Ramlibacter pinisoli: one gene and its partner. The protein of the gene in region 1 binds, or shares a complex with, the protein of each later gene. Links are inferred from orthologs where the notes say so. Each region holds a gene or a part of one and is shown on either strand. Other genes may lie near its edges.

Region 1 (7,342 bases):
ATCCCGGCGCGACCTTGCGGGTGTCGAGCGCTGCTCGGGCGGCCGCTGGCTTGAACGGGGATAATCGGGTCTCATGTGCGCGGACGGCGCACCGCAAGGAGAATTCGAGATGAGCGACGTTCAGCAACGCATCGACCAGCTGGTCAAGAGCAACGACGTCCTGCTGTTCATGAAGGGCAGCGCCAGTTTCCCCATGTGCGGCTTTTCCGGCCGCGCGATCCAGATCCTGAAGGCTTGCGGCGTCGACCCGCGCGCGGTGGCCACGGTCAACGTGCTCGAGGACGACGAGATCCGGCAGGCCATCAAGGACTACAGCAACTGGCCGACCATTCCGCAGCTGTACGTGCGCGGCGAGTTCATCGGCGGCTCGGACATCATGATGGAGATGTACCAGAGCGGCGAACTGCAGCAGGTCCTGGGTTCCACGGCCGGCACGCAGGGCTGACCTGCGTCAGCAGTCGCGCGCCGCGGCTGCCAACCTCACCGGTATTCGACTGACAGCGGCTCGCGGCAGCGGGCCGCTTCCGTTGCGCTCTGGCACGGCATATGCTGCAATCAACACAGCAGTCGATGAAGGAGTTGCAGGCATGGACAGCCGCAGTCTGGTACCCCACCCATCCTCTTCGTTCCAGCTTCCCATCGCCAACCTGCGGAGCGTCTTCCGTCCGCACGATGTCGAGCGCAAGCTGGCCAAGCTGCCCAACAAGGACCACGAGAACCTGCGCTCCACCTACGAGCGCATGCTCGAGCGCGGCCCCGAGCGCTTCCAGGTCAAGCCCAGCGGCGTGCCGAACATGGCTGCCCTGTACCACGAACTGCCCAACTTCACCGATGCGCTCGACGACGTGAAGCGCCATGTCGCGCTGTCACAGGACTGCCGCGACGGCCTCGAGGTGACACCGATGCTGCTGCTCGGGCCCCCGGGCATCGGCAAGACGCATTTCGCGCGCAAGCTGGCCGAACTGCTGGGTACCGGCATGAACCTGGTTCCCATGAGCTCCATGACGGCGGGCTGGCTGCTGTCCGGCGCGTCCTCGCAATGGAAAGGTGCCAAGCCGGGCAAGGTGTTCGAGGCCATCGTCGATGGCCAGTACGCCAATCCGGTGCTGGTGGTCGACGAGATCGACAAGGCCGCCGCCGACGCGCAGTACGACCCGCTCGGTGCGCTCTACGGCTTGCTCGAGCACGACACGGCCGTGTCGTTCGTGGACGAGTTCGCCGAGGTGGCCATCGATGCCAGCCAGGTGATCTGGATCATGACCGCCAACGACGAGCGCTGCATCCCCGAGCCCATCCTGAACCGCATGAACGTGTTCGAGATCGAGCCGCCCTCGCCGGAGGCCGCGCGGCAGATCGCCCGCAACCTCTACTGCTCGATCCGCAACGAGCACGGCTGGGGCGAGCGCTTCGATCCGGAACCGGCCCAAGAGCTGCTCGACCAGCTCGCCGAACTGGCCCCGCGCGAGATGCGGCGCGCCCTCATGACCGGATTCGGCAATGCGCGCCTCGACCAGCGGGGCCAGATCACCGCGGACGACTTGCCCAAGGCCGGCTCCGCCAAGGGCCGCATGGGCTTCATCCAGTAGCGGTCAGGTCGAGGCGCTGCGGGCGGGCGGCGCTGCCTGCGGCGGCCCGGGGTCGACCCACTGCCAGTTACGGCTGGCCGACAGCACTGCATTGGGGTACGGGGCCTGGCCGCGGCTGCCGTTGTAGCGGCCGAGCGCCATGAAGAGGTCACCGCGCTCGCGCTCCAGGTAGTGGCGCAGGATGACGCAACCGAAGCGCAGATTGGTCTGCATGTGAAACAGCTTGCTGGCGTCGCCATCGCCGATCAGGCGGCTCCAGAACGGCATCACCTGCATGTAGCCGCGCGCTCCGACCGCGCTGACGGCGTGCTTGCGAAAGCCGCTTTCCACCTGCACCAGGCCCAGCACCAATCCGGTGTCGAGGCCGGCGCGCCTGCTCTCGTACCAGACCGTCTGCAGGAACTCCTTGCGGTCCTGCAGTTCGAGCTTGCGGCGCGCCAGCCGGGGGCTCATGGCACCCAGCCAGCGCAGGTAGGCCAGGTAGGAGGCGCTGTCGCGGAACTCGGGAACGGGCGGGGCGGCGTTGGCGATGGCCGACCCGAGGGCGCTGCGCACCGAGTCAGCCAGCGGCTCCTCGATCTGCCCTCCGGCCCGTGCCGGCCCGGCCCCCAGGACACCGAGCGCTGCCAGCAGCGGCGGCCAGCAGGCCCGGCGGGTGATCACGCCTGCAGGCGGCCGCGCAGGAAAGACAGCACCTCGCCCGCCGGCACCTTGGTGGCGGCCGCGTCGCGGCGGTGCTGGTACTCGAGCTGCCCTTCCTTCAGGCCGCGGTCGGAGATGACGACGCGGTGCGGCACGCCGATCAATTCCCAGTCGGCGAACATGGCGCCCGGGCGCTCGCCGCGGTCGTCCAGCAAGACGTCGACGCCGGACGCGGCCAGGTCGTCGTGCAGCTTCTCGGCGGCCGCCTTGACCTCGGCGCTGCGATCCATGCCGATCGGGCACACCACCACCGTGAACGGCGCGATCGCGTCGGGCCAGATGATGCCGCGCGCATCGTGGTTCTGCTCGATGCCGGCGGCGGGCAGGCGCGTGACGCCGATGCCGTAGCAGCCCATCTCCATGAGTTGCGGCTTGCCGCCCTCGTCGAGGAAGCTGGCGTTCATCGGCGCGCTGTACTTGGTGCCGAGGTAGAAGATGTGGCCGACCTCGATGCCGCGCTCGATGACCAGCCGGCCCTTGCCGTCCGGGGAGGGATCGCCCTCGACCACGTTGCGCAGGTCGGCGACGGCATGCGGCTCGGGCAGGTCGCGGCCCCAGTTGACGCCGACGGTGTGGAAGTCTTCCTCGTTGGATCCACAGATCCAGTCGGCCATGACGGCCACTTCGCGGTCGGCGACCACCCGGACCGGCTTGCGCACGTCGAGCGGCCCGAGGTAGCCCGGCTTGGTGCCGAAGTGGTCGACGATCTCGCCGGCGGTGGCGAAGCGGAACCCGGTGTCCAGGCCCGGCACCTTGCCGACCTTGATCTCGTTCATGTCGTGGTCGCCGCGCAGCAGCAGCAGCCAGACCTGGGTCTCGACCACCTGCCCGGCATCGTCGGTGCGGTCGGTGGCGAGCACGAGCGACTTGACCGTGCGCTGCAGCGGCAGGTCGAGGAAGGTGGCGACGTCGGCGCAGGTGGCCTTGCCCGGCGTCGGCACCTTCTCCAGCGCCTGGCGCGGCGCGGGTCGCGGCTCGCGCGGCGCCAGCGCCTCGGCCTTCTCCATGTTGGCCGCGTACTCGCTGTCGGGGCAGTAGACGATGGCGTCCTCGCCGGTCGCCGCGATGACCTGGAACTCCTCGGACAGGTCGCCGCCGATGGCGCCGCTGTCGGCGGCCACGGCGCGGTAACGCAGGCCGAAGCGGTCGAAGATCGCGCGGTAGGCCTTGGCCATGGACTGGTAGCTCGCCTTGGCGCCGGCGGCGTCGCGGTCGAAGCTGTAGGCGTCCTTCATGATGAACTCGCGGCTGCGCATCACGCCGAAGCGCGGCCGCCGCTCGTCACGGAACTTGGTCTGGATGTGGTACAGGTTGCGCGGCAACTGCTTGTAGCTGCGCAGCTCCTGGCGGGCGATGTCGGTGACCACTTCCTCGCTGGTGGGCTGGATGATGAAATCGCGCTCGTGGCGATCCTTGACCCGCATCAGCTCGGGCCCCATCTTCGACCAGCGGCCGGTCTCCTGCCAGTATTCCGCCGGCTGCACCACCGGCATCAGCAGTTCGACGGCGCCGGCGCGGTTCATTTCCTGGCGCACGATCGCCTCGATCTTGCGCAGCACGCGCAGCCCCATCGGCATCCATGAATAGATGCCGGCACCGAGCCGCTTGATCATGCCGGCTCGCATCATCAACTGGTGACTCACCACCTCCGCATCGGCAGGCGCTTCCTTGAGCGTGGAAATGAGGAACTGGGAGGCTTTCATGCGGGGGGAGGGGGAAGGCGGCTGAGCTCTTGGCGTGCCGGCAAGGCGGCATGCATAATGGTCTCAGTTCAAAAATTGGGGTTTGATTATGCTTGACCGGGACGGCTTCAGGCCCAACGTCGGCATCATCCTGCTCAACCAGAAAAACCAGGTGTTCTGGGGCAAGCGGATTCGCACCCACAGCTGGCAATTTCCGCAAGGCGGGATCGACCGCGGTGAAACGCCGGAACAGGCGATGTACCGCGAACTGCATGAAGAAGTCGGCCTCATGCCGGAGCACGTGCGCATCATCGCGCGCACGCGCGACTGGCTGCGCTACGAAGTGCCCGACCGCTACATCCGGCGCGACGCCCGCGGCCACTACAAGGGCCAGAAGCAGATCTGGTACCTGCTGCAACTGACCGGCCAGGACTGGAACCTCAACCTGCGCGCCACCAACCATCCCGAGTTCGACGCCTGGCGCTGGAACGACTACTGGGTCCCGCTGGACGTGGTGGTCGAATTCAAGCGCGGCGTGTACGAGATGGCCCTGACCGAACTCGCGCGCTTCGTGCCCCGCCACGACCACCGCAACCGCTACCTGCGCAGCGGCATGCGGTCGCGCGACAGCGGCCCGCATGACCCCTCGGCCGAAGCGGGCCCGGGTCCGGGGTTCGAGCTGCCGCCGGGCGCGACCTTCGAACCCGACCCGCAGGTGGCGCTCAAGCAGACGGAAGGCAATCGTGCGTCGTGAGCTGCGCGGGCCGGCCCTGGTGTTGGCCCTGTCCGCCTCGCTGGCGCACGCCCAGCTGGTCCCGGTCGATCCCGACTGGAAGGAACTGACGGCGCCGGCACCACCCGCCTCGCTGCGCACGCAGGGGCTGGTGCCGATCGACGTCGAGCCGTCGCAGCTTCGCTGGGGCATCGATCCGGACAGCATCGCCGTCGGTGCCGACGGGATCGTGCGTTACGTCGTGGTGGCACGCGGCGAGGGCAGCGCACTGAACGCGTTCTACGAGGGCCTGCGCTGCAGCAGTGGCGAGGTGAAGGTCTATGCGCGCCGGAGCAGCGACGGTGGCTGGGTGCCGGCCGCCGCCAGCGACTGGCAGACAGTGTTCAACAACCCGCCGGTGCGCCACAGCCTGGTCATCGCCAGAAACGGCGCCTGCACCGGCAAGGTGGCCAACGTGTCGGCCGCCCAGATCCAGCGCGACCTGGCCAGCGCCAGCAAGGGCCGCCACCTGAACGACTCGCGCTGAGGCCGCGCCTCTTAGCGCGTGACCACCAGATTGGTGCGATGGATCATCTCGGGCTCGGCCATGTAGCCGAGCAAGCGCTCGATCTCGGCCGACGGCTTGCGGCATAGCAGCCGGGCCTCGGCACTGGCGTAGTTGGCCAGCCCCCGCGCCACTTCGCGGCCCGCGGCGTCCCGCACCGCGATGACGTCGCCGCGCGAGAACTCGCCGTCGACGGCGGTCATGCCGATCGGCAACAGGCTCTTGCCCTCCCCCACCAGCTTGGCCACGGCGCCCTCGTCGACCAGCACGGCGCCGCGCAGCTGCAGGTGGTCGGCCATCCAGCGCTTGCGCGCCTGGCTCTTCTGCGTGGGTGCCACCAGCAGCGTGCCGATGCCTTCGCCGCCGCACAGGCGCAGCAGCGCATCGCGCTCGCGACCCCAAGCGATGACGGTCGAGGCGCCCGACCGCGCGGCCCGGCGCGCCGCCAGGATCTTGGTGATCATCCCGCCCCTGCCGAGGCTGGAACCGGCCCCGCCGGCCATCGCCTCCAGCGCGTCGTCGCCGGCGCGCCCCACGTGGACGAAGGTGGCGGCGGGGTCCTTGCGCGGGTCGGCCGTGTACAGGCCGCGCTGGTCGGTGAGGATGACCAGCAGGTCGGCCTCGACCAGGTTGGCCACCAGCGCACCGAGCGTGTCGTTGTCACCGAACTTGATCTCGTCGTTGACGACGGTGTCGTTCTCGTTGATGACCGGCAGCACCGCGAGCGAGAGCAGCGTGAGCAGCGTCGACCGGGCATTCAAGTAGCGCTCGCGGTCGGCGAGGTCGGCGTGCGTGAGCAGCACCTGCGCCGAGCGCAGCCCGTTCTCGCGCAGCTTGCTTTCGTACATCTGCGCCAGGCCCATCTGCCCGACCGCCGCGGCGGCCTGCAGTTCGTTGAGCTCGTGTGGCCGCGTGGTCCAGCCCAGGCGCTTCATGCCTTCGGCGATGGCACCGCTGGACACCATGATGACTTCGCGGCCGTCGCGCGCAAGCAGTGCCAGCTGGCGGCACCACTCGCCGATCGCGCCTTCGTCGAGGCCCCTGCCCTCGTTGGTGACGAGGCTGGAGCCGACCTTGACGACGATGCGCCGCGCACCGCGCAGCAGGTCGCGCTGCTCGGGCCCGAGGCCCTCACCGCTCGGCGTTGCCATCAGCCCTCTCCCTGGCCGGCCGCATCGGCGAAGCGCGGATCGACGTCCTTGGGCTCCTGCTCCCGCGCGTGTTGCGCGTGCACGTGCTGGAAGACCGACTTGACCAGTTCCTCGCAGCCTTCGCGCGTGAGCGCCGAGATCTGGAACACCGGCCCCTTGTAGCGCATGCGCTTGATGAAGTCCTTGACCCGTGCCTCGCGTTCGTCGGCGGGCACCATGTCCAGCTTGTTCAACACCAGCCAGCGCGGCTTGTCGTGCAGCGCCTTGTCGTACTTCTTCAGCTCGGCGACGATGGCCTTGGCCTGCGCGACCGGATCAGCGTCGTCGAATGGCGCGATGTCCACGAGGTGCAGCAACAGCCGGGTGCGTTGCAGGTGGCGCAGGAACTGGTGCCCCAGCCCGGCGCCTTCGGCCGCACCCTCGATCAGGCCGGGCACGTCGGCGACGACAAAGCTCTGCTCCGGACCGACGCGCACCACCCCGAGATTGGGGTGCAGGGTCGTGAACGGGTAGTCGGCGATCTTGGGGCGGGCATTGGAGATGGCCGCGATGAGCGTCGACTTGCCGGCGTTCGGCATGCCCAGCAGCCCGACGTCTGCCAGCACCTTGAGTTCGAGCTTCAGGTTCTTCTTCTCGCCCGGCCAGCCGGGCGTCTTTTGCCGGGGCGCGCGGTTGATGGAACTCTTGAAGCGCATGTTGCCGAAACCGCCATCGCCCCCCTTGGCCAGGACGATGGTCTCGCCGGGGGTGAGCAGCTCGTGCAGCACCTCGCCGGTCTCGGCGTCCGTGATGATGGTGCCGACCGGCATCTTCAGCGTGATGTCGGAGCCGGCCGCACCGAACATGTCCGACCCCATGCCGTGCTCGCCGCGCTTGGCCTCGTGGCGACGCGAGAAGCGGAAGTCGACCAGCGTGTTCAGGGCCGGATCCGCCACGGCGAAGAC
Region 2 (7,553 bases), on another replicon or contig:
TTCGGTCGGGCCGTCGCCGCGCAGCCAGCCCGCCTCGGCCGGCAACCCCTCGAGCGAACGCGAGCTCGTGTCCGAGCGCTCGTACAGCCGCGACAGCCCCGTCACCTGCAGCAGCGCGTCGGCCAGCACCGTCTTCCAGCGCTGGGCCCCGGCCGACAGGAACTGGGCCACCAGGGTGTCGCCGTAGCGGTCGACGATGAGGCCCGGCAGGCCGTCGGATTCGCCGTGCACCAGGCGCAGGCCGTCGCTGTCGATCGGGAAACGTTCGCGGGCGCGCACGGCCGCCGCCACGGCGGCCTCGAAAAAGGCCGGCTCGATGCGCTGCGCCGCATCGAAACTCCAGCAGCGGGCCCGGATGCGCGAGGCGGGACTGAAGGCCGCCCAGGCCAGGAAGGCGCCGTCGGCCGCCTCCACGCGCACGGTCTCGCCGGGGTCGCCGCCGCCCTTTGCGATGGCGGAGTCGAACACCCAGGGATGGCGGCGCAGCAGGGAGCGTTCCTTGCCGGGGCGCAGGCGGATGGATTTCATGTTGCCGATTGTCCGGCGACAATGGCAGCACAACCTTGGGGGCTCTGTGGAGAAAAGGCGGCACTGGAGCGCGCGCTGGAGCGTGCTGGCGGTCGTGCTGGTCCTGCTGCTGGGCGGTCGCGCAGCGCTGGCCGGGCCCGTGCTCGCGCTCGACGCCGCGGCGGGGGAACTCGCCCTCGACGGCCACGGCCAGGCCTGGCTCGACGCCGACGGGCACGCCGACCTGGCATCGGTGGCCGCCGGCACCGCCGGTGCCTGGGTGGCCACGGTGCCCGGGCACATCTACCCGTTGCGGCGCGGCCAGGCGCTCTGGTTCCGCTTCACGCTGTCCGAGGCCGACGACAACGAGCGCTGGTACCTGCAGGTCCCCTACCCCGGCGTCGACCGGGTGACGCTGTCCACCCAGGACCCGCAGGGCCGCTGGATCGAGCAGACGGCCGGCGACACGCTGGCCGTGGCCGCTTGGCCGCTGCCGCATCGGCACCCGCTGCTGCCGCTGGCCCTGATGCCGGGCACGCCTCAGCAGTTCTACTTGCGGGTGGAGAACAGGAACGGGTTCGGGGCGCCGCTGCAGTTCACCAGCGAACGCGAACTGGTGCGCCAGGAGCAGCGCAGCGGCCTCGTGCTGGGCATCTACTTCGGCCTGGCAGGGCTCTCGATCGTGCTGGCCCTGCTGGCCGCCCTGCCCCTGCGCGACGCCGCCTTCGCCTGGTACGCGCTCACCATCGGCCTGATGGCGCTGTCCCAGGCCTGCCTGACCGGCATCGCCGGGCTGCACCTGTGGCCGCGGCAGGCGTGGTGGAACGATGTGTCGGCCATCGCGCTGCCACCGGCGGCCGTCGCCGCCCTGCTCTGGTTCCTGTCCACCGTCGTGTCGCTGCCCGAGCGCTCGCGGCGCTCGCACCTGCTGCTGGCGGTCCTGTCGGTGGCCTGCCTGGCGGCCGCCGGCGCCATCCTGCTGGTCGATCCCGGCTGGCGCTCGCGCATCCTGGTGCCGGTGATGGTGCTGTCCATCCTGGCCGCCATCTCGGTCGTGGCCTGGGCGGCCAGCCGCGGCGACCGCCACGCCGGCTGGTTGCTGGTGGCCATGGTCCCGGTGGCGGTCGGCGCCTCCCTGCCGCTGGCGCGCCTGAGCGGATGGCTGCCGGTGTCCTTCTGGACCACGCACGCGATGCAGATCGGCATCGCCATCGACCTGCCGCTGCTGATGGCCGTGCTGGTGGCGCGCAGCCAGCACCGGCGCGCCACCAGCCGCCGCCTGCACGGGCTGGACCGCACCGACCCCGCCACCGGCCTGATCAACGCCCACGTGTTCCTGGAGCGGCTGCAGCGGCTGATCGCGCGCAGCGGCCGGCTCAAGCACGACAGCCTTGTGCTGCTGGTCGACATCGCCAACACGCAGGCCCTGCGGCGCGACTTCGAGCCCCGCTGGGCCGACGAGTTGCCGCTGCGGGTGGCCGGCCGGCTGCAGTCGGCGGCGCGCGAGTTCGACAGCGTGGCGCGCCTGGCCGACCACCGCTTCGGCATGCTGGTCGAGGGGCCGCTGACGGTCGACGAGGTCGCCGCCACCGGGCCCAAGATCGTGGCGCGCTGCCTGATGCCGTTCAAGGACCGGCCGCTGGAATGGGTGGCCCAGGTGCGGGTGGCGCACACCCTGGTGCCGAGCGGCCACGATGCCCGGTCGGTGGTCGAGCGGCTGGACGCCGTGCTGGCGGCGGTCCCGCCGGACAGCAAGCGGGCCGTCTTCCCGGTGCGCTGACCCGGGCCGCTAGCCGCCGCGCTTGCGCAGCGCGCGCGGATGCGCGGCGTCGTAGGCCTTGGCCAGGTGCTGGAAGTCGAGCCGGGTGTAGACCTGCGTGGTGGCGATGTTGGCGTGGCCCAGCAACTCCTGCACCGCGCGCAGGTCGCCGCTGGACTGCAGCACGTGGCTGGCGAACGAGTGGCGCAGCATGTGCGGGTGCACCGGCGTCGCCAGGCCCGCCTGCAGGCTGCGGCGGCGCAGGCGCAGCCAGATCGACTGCGACGACAGGCGCCGGCCGCCACGGCCGACGAACAGCGCCGGGTCGTCGCCGGCCAGTTGCGGCCGCAGCGCGAGCCAGTGGCGCAGGGCCTCCACCGCCTGGCGGCCGACCGGGACCGAGCGCCGCTTGCTGCCCTTGCCCAGGACGTGGGCCTCGCCGGCCTCCAGGTCGAGCCAGCCGCGCGCCACGCCGCTGGGCACCGCGTCCAGGCCGACCACTTCGCCCACCCGCAGGCCGCAGCCGTACAGCAGCTCGACCATGGCGACGTCGCGCGCCTCCAGCACCGGGTCGGCGTCGGCCTCTTCGTGGTCGGCCAGGCGCATGGCGTCGTCCACGCCCAGCGCCTTGGGCAGCGGCCGGGGCGAGCGCGGCGCACGCACGTCCTGCACCGGGTTGCTGGGCACGCGGCCCTGCATCCCTAGCCAGGCATAGAACCCGCGCCAGCCCGACAGGATGAGGGCGATGCCGCGCCCGCTGCGGCCGGCGCCGTGCATCTGCGCCACCCAGCGGCGGATGTGGGCGGTCTGCACGCGTTCCAGGGCAACGCCGGCGGCCCGCGCGTTCTCCAGCAGCCTGGCCAGGTCGAGCGAATACAGCTCCACCGTGCGCTGGGCCAGCCGCTTGCCGACGCGCACGTGCTCCAGGTACTGCTCGACCAGGGCGGCGTCGGCGCCGGTGTCCATCAGGCGTCGCGCAGGCGCGAGAGGGAAGCCGAGGCGAATTCGGCGATGCGTTCGAGGAAATCGGTGCCCATGCCGGCGGCGAAGCGCTGCGGGTCGGGCGAGGCCAGCACCAGCATGCCGAAGGCCCGGGAGGGGTTGCGCAGATCGCCTGAGCGCAGCGGCAGCAGCGCGACCGACATGGCCATGGCCTGGTCGACCAGCCAGTCGACCGCCTCGAAGCCGGAGTTCACGCCGCAATAGGGCTGCGTGAGCGACGAGGCGAAGGTGCGGGCGTCCTCGCTCACCCCGGTGGCGAACGACTCGCCCTGGTACGGCTGCGCGACGTCCCAGACCTTGATGGCCGCCTGCGGCACCATGAACTGCGCCACCAGCTCGGTCACGACGGCGGCCGGCAGGTCCTGGGGGGCGCGCACCAGCATCAGGTTGCGCGCCCAGCGCTGCAGCCGGTCGGCGATGATCACGTTCTCGTTGCCGTGCCGCACCATGTCCATGATGCGGTGCTCCAGCGCCTTGATCTTCTCGCGCAGCATCTCGGCCTGCCGCTCCTGCAGGCTGACGGCGCGGTTGCCGTGGGGACTGGTCAGCTGCACGGTCGCCAGCATCTGGGCGTGGCGCTCGAAGAAGTCGGGCGTGTTCGCCAGGTAGTTGGCGATGTCATCCTCGGTGATGGGATTCATGGCAGCGTCTGTCATTCTGGGATCTCGATCTCGCCTTCGAACACGGTGACCGCCGGGCCGGTCATGAACACGGAGGTGCCTGCGCCGGCCCACTCGATGGTGAGCAGGCCGCCGCGCGTCTGCACGTCCACCCGCGAATCCAGCCGCCCGCGCCGGATGCCCGTGACGACGGCGGCGCAGGCCCCGGTGCCGCAGGCCAGCGTCTCGCCGGCGCCGCGTTCCCAGACCCGCAGGCGGGCATGGCCGCGGTCCAGCACCTGCAGGAAGCCGGCGTTCACGCGCCTGGGAAAGCGCGGGTGGTGTTCGATCAGGGGGCCGTGGGTCGTGACCGGCGCGGTGTCGACGTCCTCGACCTCCTGCACCGCGTGCGGGTTGCCCATCGACAGCACCGACACGGCCACGATGGGGGCGTCGGCCCGCGTGCCCAGGGCCAGCTTCCAGGCCTCCCAGGCGCCATCGGGCTGGGGCGTGAGGCCGGCGGTGTCGAACGGCACGGCGGGCGGCTCGAACACCGGCGGCCCCATGTCGACGGTGACGCGGCCGTCGGGCGTCAGGCGCGGCTCGATGTCGCCCGACAGGGTCCGCACGCGCACCGTGTCGCGGTCGGTGAGGCCCTTGTCGCGCACGTAGCGCGCGAAGCAGCGCGCGCCGTTGCCGCACTGCTCGACCTCGCTGCCGTCGGCGTTGTGGATGACGTATTCGAAATCGATGCCCGGCGCCGGCGAGGGGCGCACCGACAGCACCTGGTCGGCGCCGACGCCGAAGTGGCGGTCGGCCAGCCAGCGGTACTGCTGCGCCGTCAGGCCCAGCCGGCCGGCCATTTCGTCGAGGACGACGAAATCGTTGCCGGCGCCCTGCATCTTCGTGAAGCGGATGCGCATGGGCCGATTATCCGCCCCGGGAGCGCGCGGCTCAACCGCGCAGCCGCTCGAGCGCGCGATCGACGAACCCGAGCCGGTCCTGGCCCCAGAACCGCTCGCCCTGGAGCACGAAGGTGGGCGCGCCGAACACCCCGCGTTCGGTGGCCTCGCGGCTGTAGGTGTCGTAGGTGGCGAGCACCGCCGGCGACTGCTCCAGCGCCTGCAGGGCCTCGCCGTCGTAACCGTGTGCGTCCGCGATGGCGATGCGTTCGGCCGGCAGCGAGGTGTCGCGCTCCTCCGCCCACAGGGCCCGCAGCAGCGCGTGCGACAGCACGAACGCATCCAGCCCCTGCAGCTGGGCGGCGATGACCATCCAGCCGGCGTACTTGTTCCAGTTGGGATCGCCGACCGCATGGCGCGGATAGTGTTTCGGCTGCGGGTGGATCGGCATGCCCAGGTGCCGGCCCCAGCGCACCAGTTCCTCGTCGTGGTAGGTGCGGCGCGGCTCGGGCCGGGTGCGGATCGGGATGCCGCCGTTCTTCACCACCACGGCCTGGAAGTCGTACGGCTTGAGCAGCAGCCGCACGCCGTGCCGCCGCACGATGTCCTGGAGCCGGGGCCCGGCAAAATACGCCCAGGGCGAAGACAGGCTGTAGTAGCACTCGAGCTCGATCGTCATCCAAGGATTATCTTTCCCTTGCAATCCCCCACCTCCCTGCCCCCGGTGCCCGCGATGGCGGTTTCCAGCGAGCGCCGCCCGCAGGCGCTGCAGGCACTCGGCGAACGCGCTCGCGACGAGCTCGCGCGCCTGAACCATCCGCCCGCCAGCTGGGTGCTGCCGACCACGGCGCCCGGCGGCGAGCCGGTGCTGGACGTGCTGGTGGTCGGCGCCGGCATGTGCGGCCAGACGGCGGCGTTCGCCTTGCTGCGCGAGGGCGTGGCCAACCTGCGAGTGGTCGACGCCGCGCCGCGCGGCGACGAAGGCCCCTGGGGCACCTTCGCCCGCATGACGACGCTGCGCAGCCCCAAGCACCTGACCGGGCCCGACCTGGGCGTGCCCAGCCTCAGCTTCCGCTCCTGGTACGAGGCGCAGCACGGCGCCGACGGCTGGGCGGCGCTGCACAAGGTCGGGCGCCTCGACTGGCGCGACTACCTGCTGTGGGTGCGCGAGACCGTGGCGCTGCCGGTCGAGAACGGGACCCGCCTGCTGGCCCTGGACGAGCAGGACGGCCTGGCGCGCGCGCGCCTGCGCACGCCGGCCGGCGAGCAGACGGTGCTGGCGCGCAAGGTGGTGCTGGCGCTGGGGCGCGACGGCAGCGGCGGCCCGCGCTGGCCGCGCTTCCCGTCGCTGCGCAGCGACGACCCGGCCGCGCGCGCCCGCGTCTTCCACTCGGCCGACGCGATCGATTTCGAGGCCCTGCGCGGCCGGCGCATCGGCGTGCTGGGCGCGGGCGCCTCCGCCTTCGACAACGCCGGCGCCGCCCTGGAGGCGGGCGCGCAGGTGGCGCTGTTCGCCCGCCGGCCGCTGCTGCCGCAGGTGAACAAGAGCAAATGGACCTCGTTCACGGGCTTCCTGCGCGGCTTCGAGGCGCTGGACGATGCGCGCAAGTGGCGCTTTTACACCTACATCTTCGACGAGCAGGTGCCCCCGCCCTGGGAGAGCGTGCGCCGCTGCGACGACCAGCCGGGGTTCAGCCTGCACCTGGGCGAAGGCTGGACCGACGTGCGGGTGGACGGGGACGGGGTCGTCGTGACGACCGCCCTGCGCAGCGAACGCTTCGACGCGGTCATCTTCGGCACCGGGTTCGACGTCGACCTGCTGGACCGGCCGGAACTGGCGATCTACACGCCGCACGTGGACACCTGGGCGCGCCACGTCGGCGCAGCGCAGGCGGCCGCGCATCCGGAGCCGGCCCGCTTTCCCTACCTGGGGCCGGGTTTCGAGCTGCGCAGCGGCACCGGCCAACACGCCGGGGCGCTGGCCCGCCTGCACCTGTTCAACTGGGGCAGCACGCTCAGCCACGGCGCGCTGGCGGGCGACATCCCCGGCCTGGGGATCGGCGCCACCCGGCTGGCCCAGGCCATCGTGCGCGACCTGTTCGTCGCCGACGCCGACCGCCACTGGGAGCGGCTGCTGGCCCACGAGGAGCCCGAGCTGCTGGCGACCCGGCGGTACGTGCCGCCGGAGCAGCGCTGAGCAGCCGCGCCGCGGCCGTCAGTCGATGGTGACGTTGGCGGCCTTGACGACGTCGGCCCACTTCGCCCGGTTGGCATGGACGGTCTGCCGGAACTGCTCCGGCGTCTCGATGCGGATCGTGTTGCCGGCGCTCTCGAGCTTGCCGCGGATCTCGGGCGTCTCCAGCACCGTCCGCACGGCGCCATTGAGCCGGGCCACCACCTTGGGGTCGGTGCCCTTGGGTGCGAACAGCGCGAACCAGGTGCTGCTGTCGAAGCCGCCGGCGCCCGGCAGGCCGCTTTCGGCGATGGTGGGCACCTCCTGGATGGCGGCCACGCGCTTGGCCGTCGTCACGCCCAGCAGCCGCACCTTGCCGGCCTTGTACTGGGTGAGCACGGTCTGCACCTGGTTCATGATGCAGCAGGTCTCGCCCTTGAGCACCGCCGTCATCGCCTCCGGGCCGCCCTTGTAGGGCACGTGGGCCATGTTCAGGCCCAGGCGCGAGTTGAACTCCGCGAACGCCATGTGGGTGCCGGTGCCGTTGCCGGTCGACGCATAGTTGAACTTGCCCGGGTTGGCCTTCACCACCTCGACGAACTCCTTGAGCG

Evidence for each region.
Region 2: the proteins of GON04_RS23100 (region 1) and dapF are in contact, whole or in part, in a solved structure (PDB 5YGU), measured with the Escherichia coli proteins. The link is inferred for Ramlibacter pinisoli from one-to-one orthologs.

What each region holds. Positions count from the first base shown.
Region 1 is NZ_WSEL01000009.1:1,818,471-1,825,812, forward strand. What follows is about bases 3,187-5,901. They hold GON04_RS23100 (RNA pyrophosphohydrolase), read left to right. Parts: upstream 3,187-4,079; coding sequence 4,080-4,724; downstream 4,725-5,901. Other genes in these bases: GON04_RS23095 (proline--tRNA ligase), read right to left, coding at 3,187-3,991; GON04_RS23105 (CNP1-like family protein), read left to right, coding at 4,714-5,229; proB (glutamate 5-kinase), read right to left, coding at 5,241-5,901. Outside these bases: prmC (peptide chain release factor N(5)-glutamine methyltransferase), read left to right, coding at 1-64; grxD (Grx4 family monothiol glutaredoxin), read left to right, coding at 110-445; GON04_RS23085 (AAA family ATPase), read left to right, coding at 588-1,586; GON04_RS23090 (lytic transglycosylase domain-containing protein), read right to left, coding at 1,590-2,249; more of GON04_RS23095, read right to left, coding at 2,246-3,186; more of proB, read right to left, coding at 5,902-6,398; Obg family GTPase CgtA, read right to left, coding at 6,398-7,342. UniProt on the Escherichia coli protein: Master regulator of 5'-end-dependent mRNA decay.
Region 2 is NZ_WSEL01000003.1:1,560,966-1,568,518, forward strand. The notes cover bases 2,856-5,781. They hold dapF (diaminopimelate epimerase), read right to left. Parts: upstream 4,791-5,781; coding sequence 3,921-4,790; downstream 2,856-3,920. Other genes in these bases: GON04_RS08765 (tyrosine recombinase XerC), read right to left, coding at 2,856-3,232; GON04_RS08770 (DUF484 family protein), read right to left, coding at 3,232-3,909; GON04_RS08780 (2-hydroxychromene-2-carboxylate isomerase), read right to left, coding at 4,822-5,448; GON04_RS08785 (FAD/NAD(P)-binding protein), read left to right, coding at 5,503-5,781. Also shown: GON04_RS08755 (class I SAM-dependent rRNA methyltransferase), read right to left, coding at 1-528; GON04_RS08760 (7TM diverse intracellular signaling domain-containing protein), read left to right, coding at 575-2,287; more of GON04_RS08765, read right to left, coding at 2,297-2,855; more of GON04_RS08785, read left to right, coding at 5,782-6,966; GON04_RS08790 (Bug family tripartite tricarboxylate transporter substrate binding protein), read right to left, coding at 6,985-7,553. UniProt on the Escherichia coli protein: Involved in the succinylase branch of the L-lysine biosynthesis and in the biosynthesis of the pentapeptide incorporated in the peptidoglycan moiety. Catalyzes the stereoinversion of LL-2,6-diaminopimelate (L,L-DAP) to meso-diaminopimelate (meso-DAP).